2 linked regions of the Sinorhizobium fredii USDA 257 genome follow. The protein of the gene in region 2 interacts with the protein of the main gene of each other region in a pairwise test. Links are inferred from orthologs where the notes say so. Each region holds a gene or a part of one and is shown on either strand. Other genes may lie near its edges.

Evidence for each region. Proteins that work in one complex are often made in the same cells at the same time.
Region 1: the proteins of hflK (region 2) and ftsH interact in binary tests that used the Escherichia coli proteins (3 or more experiments, as listed by UniProt). The link is inferred for Sinorhizobium fredii USDA 257 from one-to-one orthologs.

The regions. Positions count from the first base shown.
Region 1 is NT_187163.1:20,506-27,277, forward strand. The notes cover bases 2,527-5,404. They hold ftsH (ATP-dependent zinc metalloprotease FtsH), read right to left. Parts: upstream 4,970-5,404; coding sequence 3,083-4,969; downstream 2,527-3,082. Other genes in these bases: USDA257_RS30495 (DUF2267 domain-containing protein), read right to left, coding at 2,527-2,944; USDA257_RS30505 (universal stress protein), read left to right, coding at 5,150-5,404. Outside these bases: USDA257_RS30470 (dihydrolipoamide acetyltransferase family protein), read left to right, coding at 1-250; USDA257_RS30475 (acyl carrier protein), read left to right, coding at 247-492; USDA257_RS30480 (hypothetical protein), read right to left, coding at 477-983; USDA257_RS38125 (BON domain-containing protein), read right to left, coding at 1,200-1,478; USDA257_RS38315 (hypothetical protein), read left to right, coding at 1,508-1,768; USDA257_RS30490 (DUF3775 domain-containing protein), read right to left, coding at 1,978-2,394; more of USDA257_RS30495, read right to left, coding at 2,504-2,526; more of USDA257_RS30505, read left to right, coding at 5,405-5,671. UniProt on the Escherichia coli protein: Acts as a processive, ATP-dependent zinc metallopeptidase for both cytoplasmic and membrane proteins. Plays a role in the quality control of integral membrane proteins.
Region 2 is NC_018000.1:4,610,287-4,616,034, forward strand. The notes cover bases 2,289-5,242. They hold hflK (FtsH protease activity modulator HflK), read right to left. Parts: upstream 4,330-5,242; coding sequence 3,247-4,329; downstream 2,289-3,246. Other genes in these bases: USDA257_RS21630 (DUF2065 domain-containing protein), read right to left, coding at 2,289-2,310; hflC (protease modulator HflC), read right to left, coding at 2,318-3,250; USDA257_RS21645 (dihydrofolate reductase), read right to left, coding at 4,534-5,073; USDA257_RS21650 (glutathione S-transferase family protein), read right to left, coding at 5,066-5,242. Also shown: USDA257_RS21620 (Do family serine endopeptidase), read right to left, coding at 25-1,530; USDA257_RS21625 (ACT domain-containing protein), read right to left, coding at 1,732-2,118; more of USDA257_RS21630, read right to left, coding at 2,125-2,288; more of USDA257_RS21650, read right to left, coding at 5,243-5,671.

The DNA.
Region 1 (6,772 bases), on a different replicon or contig from region 2:
CACGGTCACCCTGAGCAATCTCGGCGAAGGTAATGCCGACAGTGTCTTTCCGCTCATCTACCCGAACCAGGTGGCGATTGTCGGCTGCGGGACAGCATGCCCTCGCCCCTGGGTCGTCGGCAATGCCGTAGCCATTCGCCAAGTAATCCAGGTGACGCTCGCCGGCGATCACAGAGTGAGCCACGGTCGGCATGCGGCTCAGTTCCTCACCCGCCTGTCCGAACTCCTTGCACATCCGGAGGGTCTATGACCGATGCCGAGCTCTCCGACCTCGTGGCGAGGTCCCTCTATGCAGTTGCTCCGGATGTCGAAGGCGAGCCCATAGATCCGAACAAGTCGTTTCGTGCGCAATTCGAGATCGACTCGATGGACTTCCTGAACTTCGTCATCGGTCTGCACAAGGCGACAGGCGTCGAGATCCTCGAACAGGATTATCCGGACCTGCAAACGCTTTCGGGCGCGGTGGCCTTTCTGCGTCAGAGGCTGCCGTGATCCGGTTCCAGCCTGCACTGGCACGCCAATCGTTTTTGACAAATCCTGGGCGTTCTACGCAGTCGGGTGCCGGTTGTCGCAACGGCATCGAGCAGGCGCGAGAGCCGCACCTCCCCTTCCGGCCCGTCAACCTCGGCGGCCACGCTGGCGGTCCCTCGCCCGGTACGAACGAACTGATCGTAAAATGACGCCAAGTCAATCTCGCGCATGCCTGCCCTGGCCGGCCGAGGCCCGATTTCATCCTCGACGGTTACGGTCAAGACCCAGCCGTCGGAGGCCGGTACCGGAGCGATTTCGAGCGTGGCAACAGTTGCGATTTCGGTCAGGTCCTCGCGCTCCTCATCTCCAAGGCGCGCGTCGTCAAGAGGGATCGCCCGGTGCTCGGACGTCCGGCTGGCGGCGATCCGGAACTTGCACGGTGTGGCGTGATCCTCGTCAGTGATCCAGCGGACGATCTGCTCCGGGTCGATATCGACGGCATAGGGCTCCATCTCCGATATCCTCCAATCAAGCGGGGGTTTTGCGACGGGGTCGTTCCCAACTCCTGTAGCATTTGCCACCTCCCCTATGAGACATCTTCAAAACGGTAGCAGGCCTCGGGCAAGGCTCAATGATGCGGCTCAAAGCTGAGCAGGTTCCATAAAGTGTCCCACGGTTTTGCGATCAGAACCTGCGGCAAACAAACGAATCCAAGCCGCCGACAAGCGCTACGATCCGACCTCGATCTCGTTGATGACGTCATCGACACTGAATACGAACCAGGCATCCGCCTCGGCGGCGGCGCGGATCGCTTCAGTTTTCGTCCATCCGGTCAGGCGAACGACGCGGCGGCGAACGCCGACCCGGACCTGCGCAGCATCGACCAGAGGGTCCTTCTCCAGCGCCAGACGCACGGCCTCTTCGACGAGGATCGGTGCATCCTGTTCCGGCGGCGTGACGGCAATTCCGTTGATGACGTCGCGACTACCCGGGATCCACCATGCCAACACGCCCGCGAGCCGCTTCGAGGCGAGGCTTGCGAGCGCCCGTTGAGCGTGACGACGCCATCCTGGACCTCGAACGCGATCTCGCCGTCTCTCGTGGCGCCGCGGACCTCCCTGGCGCCCTTGCCATCCCACTCGGTGATGCGCAGCCCCTCGAAAGCTGGCTCCCGTACCAACACCTTTCGCAGGTGATCGCGAATGCCGTTGTCGCTCATCGGGACCGCAGGCCGCACGCGAATCCGGTCGACGAGGCCGTTGAGGTCGGGTATCGCTGCAACGCGCTCGAGCGCTAGCCGCTTCTGCGCCACCGTTTCGACCTCTCCCTCAAGGAGTGCCGCCCCATCCGGCTCCATCCGAATGAGGTCGAGCTTGAAAGTGGGACCGAGGCGCGGTTCGCTGCGCAAGGCGGCAAGCGCACGCCGGACCAGCTCCGAATTCTCCATGGCATCCTCCCGGTTCAGCGCTCGTCCTCGCGCGCCCCAGCTCGTCGGACGTCAAATCCTCAGCTTTCGAGACGGCATTCATAGAGGGCCTTGACGAGCTGATCATGCAGATCCGGATTTTCCACGATCATTGCGACCAATTCGGCGATGTCGCGCGATTCAGCATCCGACAGGCCGCGCTCGAAGGTCTTCGCCGAGAGGTTCCCCTGCCCGACGCGCATCAGCGCGTAGAGCTCATAGAGCGCCGCCCCCGGAAGCCGGTTGATCGCAGCCTTGAGAAAATCGCGTTGCGACGTACCAACGGGAAGGTCCTCCAGGCCGAGGCTCGCCAATGTGTCGTGGTCGCCGCGCGACGGCTTTGGCTCAGCGAAATCCTCCTCGGGGACGTTGCCAAGCAGCGCGTCACTCTCTGTGCGAGCGGCTTTGGCCAGCAGGGCGATGAAGCGCACCTGGGAAAGGTTCAAGACCGTCAACATTGTTCCGTCCACCTGTAATCAGGAGCGTGGCAGCAGGGTAGCGTGCAGCTGATCGCTCGATTGGTTAGACCGGGACGCGTTCGGCAAGCCGTACGTACTTCATCCCGTCTTAATCACGTCGCGCGCCTTGCGGCCACAGGCTCCTCAAGGGCACTGGCAGTTGATCGATCACCTTTGCAACCGCGCCGGGGTCGAGTTCCTTGAAGATCACATCGAAAACGCCCGTCGCGACGGTTTTGGCATCCATCCCGAACTGAGGAGGAAGCTCCCGGGCTATACGCTCGCAAAATTCGTCAATGGAGTGCTCGTCCGTCGGCTTTCCCGCCAGTCGCCAGCCTTCGAAATAGAGTCCACGAATGACCATCGGGAACTGCGCGCCGAGATGGACGGCATCCTCCGGGGCCAGCCTGTCGCGCATCGCGTGAAGCGTAGCCCTGAGCGCGCTGTAAGCGTGTCGCCGTCCTTCGAAATGCAGGCGTTCAGCCACTGCCTTCAGCCACATATTGCCTTCCTGGATCGTATGATCGAAGCTCGGATGTCCGCTTGCCATGAGTTCCTCCTTTGCCCCAGGATTGGCGTGCTGTCATCGGGCCGGTCCAGACAATGGCTCGGATCATATGCCCGCCGCCCTTTTCGGAGCGACAAGGGTCAGGATGCAACGAATGCCGCCGCGCCGCATTGATGTGCGTCAACGGCGATCGAGCATTCGCCCGCCGGCTTGCGATTCAGCCGTGCGACGGGAAGACGCGGTCTCACCATCCGTGGTCGTCCTGGCTGTCTGGCCACCCGTCCGAAGTAGCGGGGGAAAGTCCTGCGCAGTGATGGTTTCGTGCTCGAGCAGCAGCATTGCTCCGGCCTTGAGCTCCCCCATGCACCCCTGCAGTATCGCCTTGGCTCCTTGGTAGGCGTCGTCGATCATGAAACGCACCGCAAGATCGATTTCGCGCGCGGTCGCTTCGGAATAATCCTTCTGCCGTGGCGCAACGGGACCATCGCCAAGCCATTGCAGCCTTTGCTCTTCGAGCACAACCTGACCAACCTGCGGGCTCATGCCAAAGCGCACGACGCTTTGCCGCGCCACATCGGTGGCCTTGGCAAGGTCATCCGCCGCACCGGTCGAGACCTCACCATAAATAAGCTCTTCAGCCGCCCGGCCGGCGAGCAGGGCTGCCATGCGCTCCTTAAGTTCACTCGACGTGATGAGGAAGCGGTCATCGGTGGGGCGCTGCAATGTGTAGCCAAGCGCCCCAATCGAGCGGGGAATGATCGACACTTTCTGCACCGGATCGGTCTTCGAGAGCTTCGAGGCGACCAATGCGTGACCCATTTCGTGATAGGCGACCCGCTCGCGTTCGTCGGGCTTCAGCACGCGGCTCTTGCGTTCCGAACCGGCGACGATGCGCTCGACCGCGTTGTTGAAGTCCTCGATCGCCACCCGCTCGGCGCCGCGTCGCGTCGCGACGATCGCGGCTTCGTTCACCAGGTTGGCAAGATCGGCGCCGGTGAATCCCGGCGTCATGCCGGCGATCTCCTCCACAAGCACACCGTCCGCGATCGCGATAGTAGCCATATGGACCTTAAGGATTGCTGCCCTGCCGTTTCGATCCGGGCGATCAATGACCACCTGCCGGTCGAAGCGGCCTGCGCGCAGAAGGGCTGGATCAAGGATCTCCGGACGATTGGTGGCAGCCAGAAGCACGATGCCGACGCGCGGGTCGAAGCCGTCGAGCTCGGCCAGCAATTGATTGAGCGTCTGCTCCTTCTCGTCGCCGCCGCCATAGCCGGCGAAGGGGCTGCGGGTGCGACCGAGCGCATCGAGTTCGTCAATGAAGATGATGCAGGGAGCGGCCTGTCGCGCCTGGTCGAAAAGGTCCCGCACGCGGGCGGCGCCGACGCCAACGAAGAGCTCGACGAATTCCGAGCCGGAAATCGAGAAGAAAGGCACCCCGGCCTCGCCTGCAACCGCGCGCGCCATCAGCGTTTTGCCCGTGCCGGGTGGCCCGACGAGGAGGATCCCTTTGGGAATATGCGCGCCGAGGCGGCTGTATTTCGCCTGGTCCTTCAGGAAGGCGACCACCTCCTGCAACTCAGCCTTCGCCTCGTCGACGCCAGCCACATCGTCAAAGGTCACACCCGTCTGCCGCTCGAGATAGACCTTGGCCCTTGACTTTCCGATATTGACGAGGCCGCCACGCTCGGCGACGCCCTGAAAGAGCACGAACCAAAGTCCCAGGAAGACAAACAACGGGAAGATCCAGGAAAGCAGCGTCATCGCCCAATTGCTGTCGGTCCCGCCGGACACCTTTGCACCGGCCTTCTCGAAGACCTCGGCCAGCGAAGGATCGACACGATGCGCGACGAAGTACTTCTTCCCCTCCTCCGGCTGCTTGAACTCTCCCTCAATCAAGGACTCTGTCACGACGACCGACGCGATCCTGCCGTCCTGCGCCGCCTGCAAGGCATCGGAATAGCTGAGCTGCGCGACGTCGCGATAGCTCAGCCAGAATTCAAAGGTTCCGATCAACAAGAGTGCGACGAGCACATAGCCGAGATTGAAAACCCATTTCCTATTCATCGGCCGGCTTCCGGTTTCGTTCGATGCAAACGAGCCTTTCATGCCTTACCGCGCGCCGCCTTGACCCGCGTCAAACTATGGACACGGCGCAAACTGGATCTGGGTCGCAGAGCTCTTTGACGAGCGTCAAGGCCTTCCACCGAGAATTGGCCGAGACTTTGCCAAAATGGAGCAAGTGCCATGACCAAGCACATTCTTGTCGCAACCGATGGATCCGACAAAGCCCGAGAAGCCGTGGCGATGGCGGCGAACATAGCCAAAGCTCTCGGAGCAAGACTCACGATCCTTCACGTCATCCTGCATGGGCTGAGGGCCGAGGAGGCGAGCCGCCTCGCCGAGCCAGAGCATCTCGTCCGCTGTGTGTCGGCCGTGACTATGCCGCAATTGGAGCGAGTTCCCAGCTCGATGGGCGAGTTTTTCCGTGCCTCGCAAGGCGACATCGGAGAAATGGTTTCGGTCTTGGGTGACCGTATTGCCGAGGATGCTGCGGATATTGCCCGAAGGATCGGCGTCAGCAGCGTGGAGACGCGCGTCGAGCCCGGCGTCTACGCTGAAACAATCCTTAAGGTCGCTGAGGACGTCGGTGCGGACATGATCGTCGTCGGAAGCCGTGGGCTCGGGCGGTTGAGGGGTATGCTGGTCGGAAGCGTGTCGCAAAAGATCATCCAGCATGCACATTGTTCCGTCATGGTGGTACGCTGAACATCCCGACCAGGCCCTGGAAGTTGGAAAACGATCACGAAGCCATAGCCATGGCTCCGTCGAGCGACTGACCGCAAAGTTATGAAGAGCTTCGTATCATGCCGGTAACCGCGCTTTTCACCGATCTCTATGAACTGACAATGTCGGACGCCTATCATTCGCTTGGCATGGACGAGATTGCCGTCTTCAGCCTGTTCGTGAGAAAGCTTCCACCGGAGAGAAATTTCCTTGTCGCCTGCGGGGTCGAAGAGCTTCTGGATGACATCGAGGGATTGCGCTTCGACGAGGATGATATCGCCCATCTCGCTTCACTTGGCAGGTTCAGGCCGGAGTTCCTGAATTGGCTAAGGTCCTTTCGCTTCAGTGGCGAGATTTTTGCTGTAGCTGAGGGCACCCCCGTATTTGCCAAGGAGCCGATCCTGGAGGTCATCGCCCCGATCGCGGAGGGACAGTTGCTCGAAACGCTCATCCTCAATCAGATCGGTTTTCAGACCGTGATCGCGTCGAAAGCAGCTAGGATCGTCGAGGCCGCGAACGGTCGGGCCGTCGTGGACTTCGGAAGCCGGCGCGCCCATGGTGTGGACGCCGCCGCGTGCTGCCTATCTTGCCGGAGTGTCGGCCACATCGAATGTGGAGGCAGGCCGGCGCTACGGCATACCGGTCGCTGGTACGGTCGCCCATAGTTTCGTTCAGGCTTTCCCAAACGAGATGGAGTCGTTTCGGTGCTTGGCCGAGCTCTTTCCTCAGACAACATTGCTCGTTGACACCTACGACACGATCGCTGGCGTCCGGACTGTCGTGGACCTTGCCAAGAGCATGAAGTCTACTTTCAAGGTGCAGGCCATAAGACTGGATTCCGGCGACCTGCTCGAACTGTCCCGACAATCAAGACAACTCCTAGATGAGGGCGGGCTGCAACACGTGCAGATCTTCGCCAGTGGTGGCCTCGATGAATGGAGCATCGAAGGTCTCTTGCGTGCCGGCGCGCCGATCAACGCGTTTGGTGTCGGCACGGACATGATGGTGTCGCCAGACGCGGCCGCCCTCGATATCGCCTACAAGTTGACGGAATATGCCGGCTTTGGCCGCATGAAGCTTTCT
Region 2 (5,748 bases):
TGTCCAGGGTCGACTTTCGCCTGGCTACTCCATCCGCACCGTAACGAAGCGCAGCTCGCCGGTCTTGTTGGCGATCATCAGCAATGCGTTGCGGCGGCCGTCGGACTTCAGTGCCTCGACGCGCGATGTGACGTCCTCCGGTTTGTCCATAGCCTCCTGGCCGACTTCGACGATGACGTCACCCGCCTCGACGCGGCGCTCGGCCGCCGGCGAATTCGGCTGGACTTCGGTCACGACGACGCCGTTGACGTTTTCGGCAATGCCGAAGCTCTTACGGCGATCGGCGTCGAGCACGGCGAGTTTCATGCCGAGTATGACGTCCGTCGCCGGTAGTGTGGCGGCGGGCGGTTCGCTTGGCTTGACGCTCTCACCCTTCAGTTCCCCGCTGCCCCCCGCGCGCGCCAGGTGTTCGCCATCCTCAAGCCGGCCAAGCGTCACGCGCACCGTCTGCTCCTTGCCGTCCCGGATGATCACCACCTCGACCGCCTTGCCGACGGGGCTTTCTCCGACCGCGCGCATGAGATCGCGCATTTCTCCGACCTCGTTGCCATCGAAGCGGATGATGATGTCGCCCGCCTTGATTTCGCCATGCGCAATCGGGCCGCCCTCGATGATGCCGGAAACCAGCGCTCCCCGGGGCGCCTCCATCTTCAGGCTTTCGGCGATGTCGTCGGTGACCGGCTGAATCCGCACGCCAAGCCAACCGCGCCGCGTCTCGCCGAACTCCTTGAGCTGGTTGACGACGTTCATCGCAAGCTCGGTGGGCACTGCAAAGCCGATGCCGACCGACATGCCGGTCTGCGAAAGGATCGCCGTGTTGATGCCGATCACCTCGCCCTGCATGTTGAACAGCGGTCCGCCGGAATTGCCGCGGTTGATGGCGGCATCGGTCTGGATGAAGCTGTCATAGGGTCCGGCATTGATGTTACGGCCGCGCGCCGAAACCACGCCGACCGAGACGGATACGCCGAGGCCGAAGGGGTTGCCGACGACCATCACCCAATCGCCGATCCTGATCTTTCGTGAATCGCCGAAGGACACCGCCGTGAGCGGCTTCTTCGGTTCGACCTTGAGCACCGCCAGATCGGTCTTGGTATCGGTGCCGACCAGCTTCGCCTTCAGCCTGGTTCCGTCGGAGAGGTTGATCTCGATATCGTCGGCATCCTGGATCACATGGTTGTTGGTGACAACGTAGCCGGACGGGTCGATGATAAAGCCGGACCCCAACGAGTTGACCGTGCGAGGGCGTCCGCCCTCGCCTTGCCCCTTGAAGAATTCGTCGAAGAACTCCTGATGCGGCGATCCCTCCGGCACCTGAGGCATCGGCGCATTGTCATCCTCGCCCTTGACGTTCTGCGAGATGGAGATGTTGACCACGGCGTCGAGCAGGCTTTCGGCAAGGTCGGCGACCGAGGGTGGGCCGGCGGCCGGCCGCGGCAGCGCCGTCTCGGCAAGAGCCGTATTGGAAAAGAGCAGTGCCGTCGCAGCCGCCAGCATCAGGCCGCGGAAGATTTCAGGTCGTTTCGACAAGTCGCTGTGCTCCTCATTCCATCACGCCGACCATAGCTTTCGGTGGTCCGCGATCACTGCGCAATCCGTTCCATCCGTTTCGGCGAATTATACCACTGCCGCAAGGCGTTGCGGCGGCTACTTTGCGCAGCAAACGATCGTCTTCTGAAGATACGGCGGATTTCCGGAGCGTCCAGACACGATTTCCTGATCTTTGACAGATCAGGTGGTGATTTCGTGGCCGTGTTCCTTCAGCGCCTGCACCGCCTTCTCGAGATCGGAGCCGGCAACGAAGATGTAATCGGTGCTGAAGGTCGAATTGGCGAAAACGCCCACACTGGCTGCCGAGAGCGGGCGAAGCACCGAAGACAGGACACCCGGCACGTCGAAGCTGAAATGCTGCTCTATGCGGAAACAGCGCCAGCCAAGCGAACTTTGAACGCTCGAAGGGACGCGGGCGGCGCGGCAAACAAGTGTCATTTCCTCGCGCGAACTCGAAACTGTCCAGAACCCCGGGCCGGGCAGCCACTCCGGAATAGCGGACCCGATGTTCAGGCGGGTAATCGCATATTCGGCATCGACCAACCGGATCAGCAGTCTATGTGTCATTTCGCATTACCCTCGAAGCAACCAAACAAGTCCGACGCCAACGGCCACAGATGTGAGTCCGGCGAGGCGCAGCTGATGCTCCGGGACATACGGCAAACGCTTCGCCAATTCCACAAGAACCAAAGGGGCCAGTGCGTACACCAGCCCCTCGATGATCAGGAAGAATGCAAAGCCGGTCAGAAGATCGGACATTGCCCGCTCAATCTGCGGTCGCAGGTGCCGCCGGCACGGTTGGCGACAGCGGCGGCGTTGCCCCGTCCGCGCTGTTGAAATAACGGAAGAATTCCGAATGGGGCGACAGCACCACGGTTGTATCGGGATTTCCGATCGCCTGGGCATAGGCCGCCATCGAGCGGTAGAACTCGAAGAAGCCGGGATCGCGTGTAAAGGCGTCGGCAAATATTCCCGTCCGCTCGGCTTCGCCCTCGCCTCGAAGAATTTCCGAATCACGCTGGGCTTCCGCGACGATCTCGACCACCTGGCGGTCGGCAATCGCGCGGCGTCGCTGGCCCGCTTCATTGCCGCGGGCGCGGATCAGTTCGGCTTCAGCCAGGCGCTCCGCCTTCATCCGCTCGAAGGTCTGTTGCGACACTTCCTGGGTCAGGTCGGTGCGGCGGATGCGAACGTCCTCGATATTGAGACCCAGCGATTCGGCGTCTGCCCGAAGATCGGTACGGACCTCGCGCATCATCGATGCGCGCTCGTCCGATAGCGCCGCCTCGAAGCCCCTCAGGCCGTAGACGCGGCGCAGCGACGCATCGAGACGCGTGCGAAGGCGCGCTTCGGCAGATTCCCGGTCGCCGGAAACCGTTTCGCGGAAACGGCGAGGGTCGGCGATCCTGTAGACCACGAAGGCATCCACCTCATAGAACTTGCCGCCGGAAACCTGCACACGGATATTGTCGAGGTCGAAGCGAAGTGCCTGGTCCTCGACATACTGCACGCGGTCGGCATCCATGAAGGCGAAGGGAAGCTTGAAATAAAGGCCCGGCTCGGTCTTCACGTCGCGGATTTCGCCGAAGCGAACGACGATCGCCTGCTGGCGCTCATTGACCACGAACACCGACGAGTAGACGACGACCAGTACCGCTGCGACAACGATGAGGATGATTGAACTGCGATTGTTTATCATTGGGTACCTCCCGACTGCGAGGGTCTACCGATTTCGTTGAGCGGCAGATAGGGCAGCACGCCCTGGCCGTTCTTCTCATCGAGAATGACCTTCTTCGACTTGCCGAGAACATCCTGCATGGTTTCGAGATAAAGCCGCCTGCGCGTGACTTCCGGCGCCTTGGAATAGGCGTCATAGACCGAAATGAACCGCTGCGCCTCACCCTGGGCTTCCTTGACGACGCGGTCCTTGTAGGCGGCCGCCTCTTCACGGATCTGCGCTCCCTGACCTCGCGCCTTGCCGAGTATCTGGTTGGCATACTGATTGGCTTCCTCGAGGAAACGATCCTCGTCCTGCTCGGCGCGCTGCACCTCGTCGAATGCGTCGGCCACTTCGCGTGGCGGCGCCGCGTCCTCGATCGCAACCGTGTTCACCGAGATGCCGGCACCATAGGTATCCATGGTCGCCTGGATCGTGTTCTTGACGTCGGCAGCGATCGCCTGACGGTTGTCGCGGAAGATGTCCTGCGCCGGGCGACGGCCGACGACCTCGCGCATGGCGCTTTCGGCCACCTGCTGCAACGTGTCGGCCGGGTTCTCGACGTTGAAGAGATAGGACTTCGGATCGGTGACCGAGAACAGCACGGAGAACTGCACATTGACGATATTCTGGTCGCCGCTCAGCATCAGGCCCGCACTCGACTGGGCGCCGACGCGGCTACCGATATTGAGCTGCTGCTCCGTCACCTTGACGATCTCGACGGTCTCAAGCGGCCAGAAGTGATAGTGCAGGCCAGGCATGGAGATTTCCTCCTTCGGCTTGCCGAACCGCATTTCGACGCCGCGTTCATCCGGTTGGACGGTGTAGATCGAATTGAGCAGCAGGAAGCCGACGATCAACAGGCCGACGATGACGAAGACGCCGCCGTTGAAGCCGCCCGGAACCACGTTCTTCAACTGATCCTGGCCGCGACGGATGATCTCTTCCAGATCCGGCGGCCCGCCTCGGCCGCCGCGCGGCTTATTCCCCTGACCCCATGGCCCTTGATTGCCGCCGCCGCCCCAAGGGCCGCCGCCGCCATTCTGATTGCTCCAGGGCATCAAAACCTCTCTTCAAAGAAAATTCTCTCGCTCAACGCCCCGCAGATTTGCGGCCGGTCACGACGTGATCCCGTTATAGGTATCATGTGCATTGCTTTCAACGCGATACGGGCGAGTTCACGGTAAATGGCTAAAAATAGTTGACGGCTTCTCGACGCGACCGGAAAGGAACGAAGCGGGGATGCTCCGCCGCTGAGACTTCTGCTATTTTGACAGCGCTTCGCGTCGCCGCCACGTGACAAAGTGCATCGCATGGCTGTCCTTCTCGCCACGCGGCAGGTCCTCTTGGAATACCTTCTCGAAAGACCGAGGATCGATCGGCGGGAAACGCGTATCGCCCTCCACCTCCGCCTGCACCTCCGTCACGTGCAGCACGTCGGCGAGATCGACCGACTGCCGGTAAATCTCACCCCCGCCGATGATACAGATCTCGTCGGCATCGAGCGCCGCGGCATGCGTCCGCGCCCTCTCGAGCGCTTCCGGAACTGACGAGACAGTCTCGGCTCCGGCAGCCGTGAAACTGGGGTCGCGGCTGATGACGATGTTCGGCCGGCCGGGTAGCGGACGACCGAGCGACACCCAGGTCTTGCGTCCCATGATAACCGGCTTGCCGATCGTCAACGCCTTGAAACGCTTCAGATCCGTTGAAAGCCGCCACGGCAGGTCGCCCTCGCGTCCGATCACGCCATTGGTCGCGACCGCAACGACGATGACGATCTTCGGGTCCGGTCTTGCATCAGTCATGGAAGCCACTCGGTTTGCTGTCGATTTCGCGGGCCCGCAGAAGCGCCGGGCGATCGGTGACGACGCGAATGTAATGATCGATGACGTCGCTTTCCGGCAGGATCTTGCGCATCCATTGCAGAGCGCTTGCGAGCAGCAGGTCGGCCGCACTCATCCTCTCGCCAATGAGATAGGGTTGGCGCGTCAAGACATCGATCACATGCGCGCACATCTCGGTGTAAAGGCGCGCCAGCGCCGGGTTGTTGACGGTCACGCCGGAAATATGCGCAAGCGCCGTCGGCTCGATCACGCCGGCATAATAGGCGAGCCAAGACAGGTAGGCGCCGCGATCCTGGTGACCGGGCGGTCGCCCAAGGCTGCAGTCCGGGTAGAGATCGGTCAGATATTGAGCCACCGCGGCCGACTCCCAGACCAGCGTCCCGTCGTGCAGGAGGGCCGGCACCTTCTTGTGCGGATGCGGATTGTTCTCGTCCGGCCCGCCGGAGCCGTCCCAGCGGCGAATATTGACGTAGCGAATTTCGTATTCGGCCCCGAGTTCCTCGAGCAGCCAGATGATCCGCGACGAGCGCGACAAGGGTGCATGGATCAGCGTCAGCATCAAAACCTCCCGTCCCCGCCGGTCGTCGCCGGCTTTTCGGAGCATGGCCGGGTCGATCAGGCGGCCCCATGCTTCGC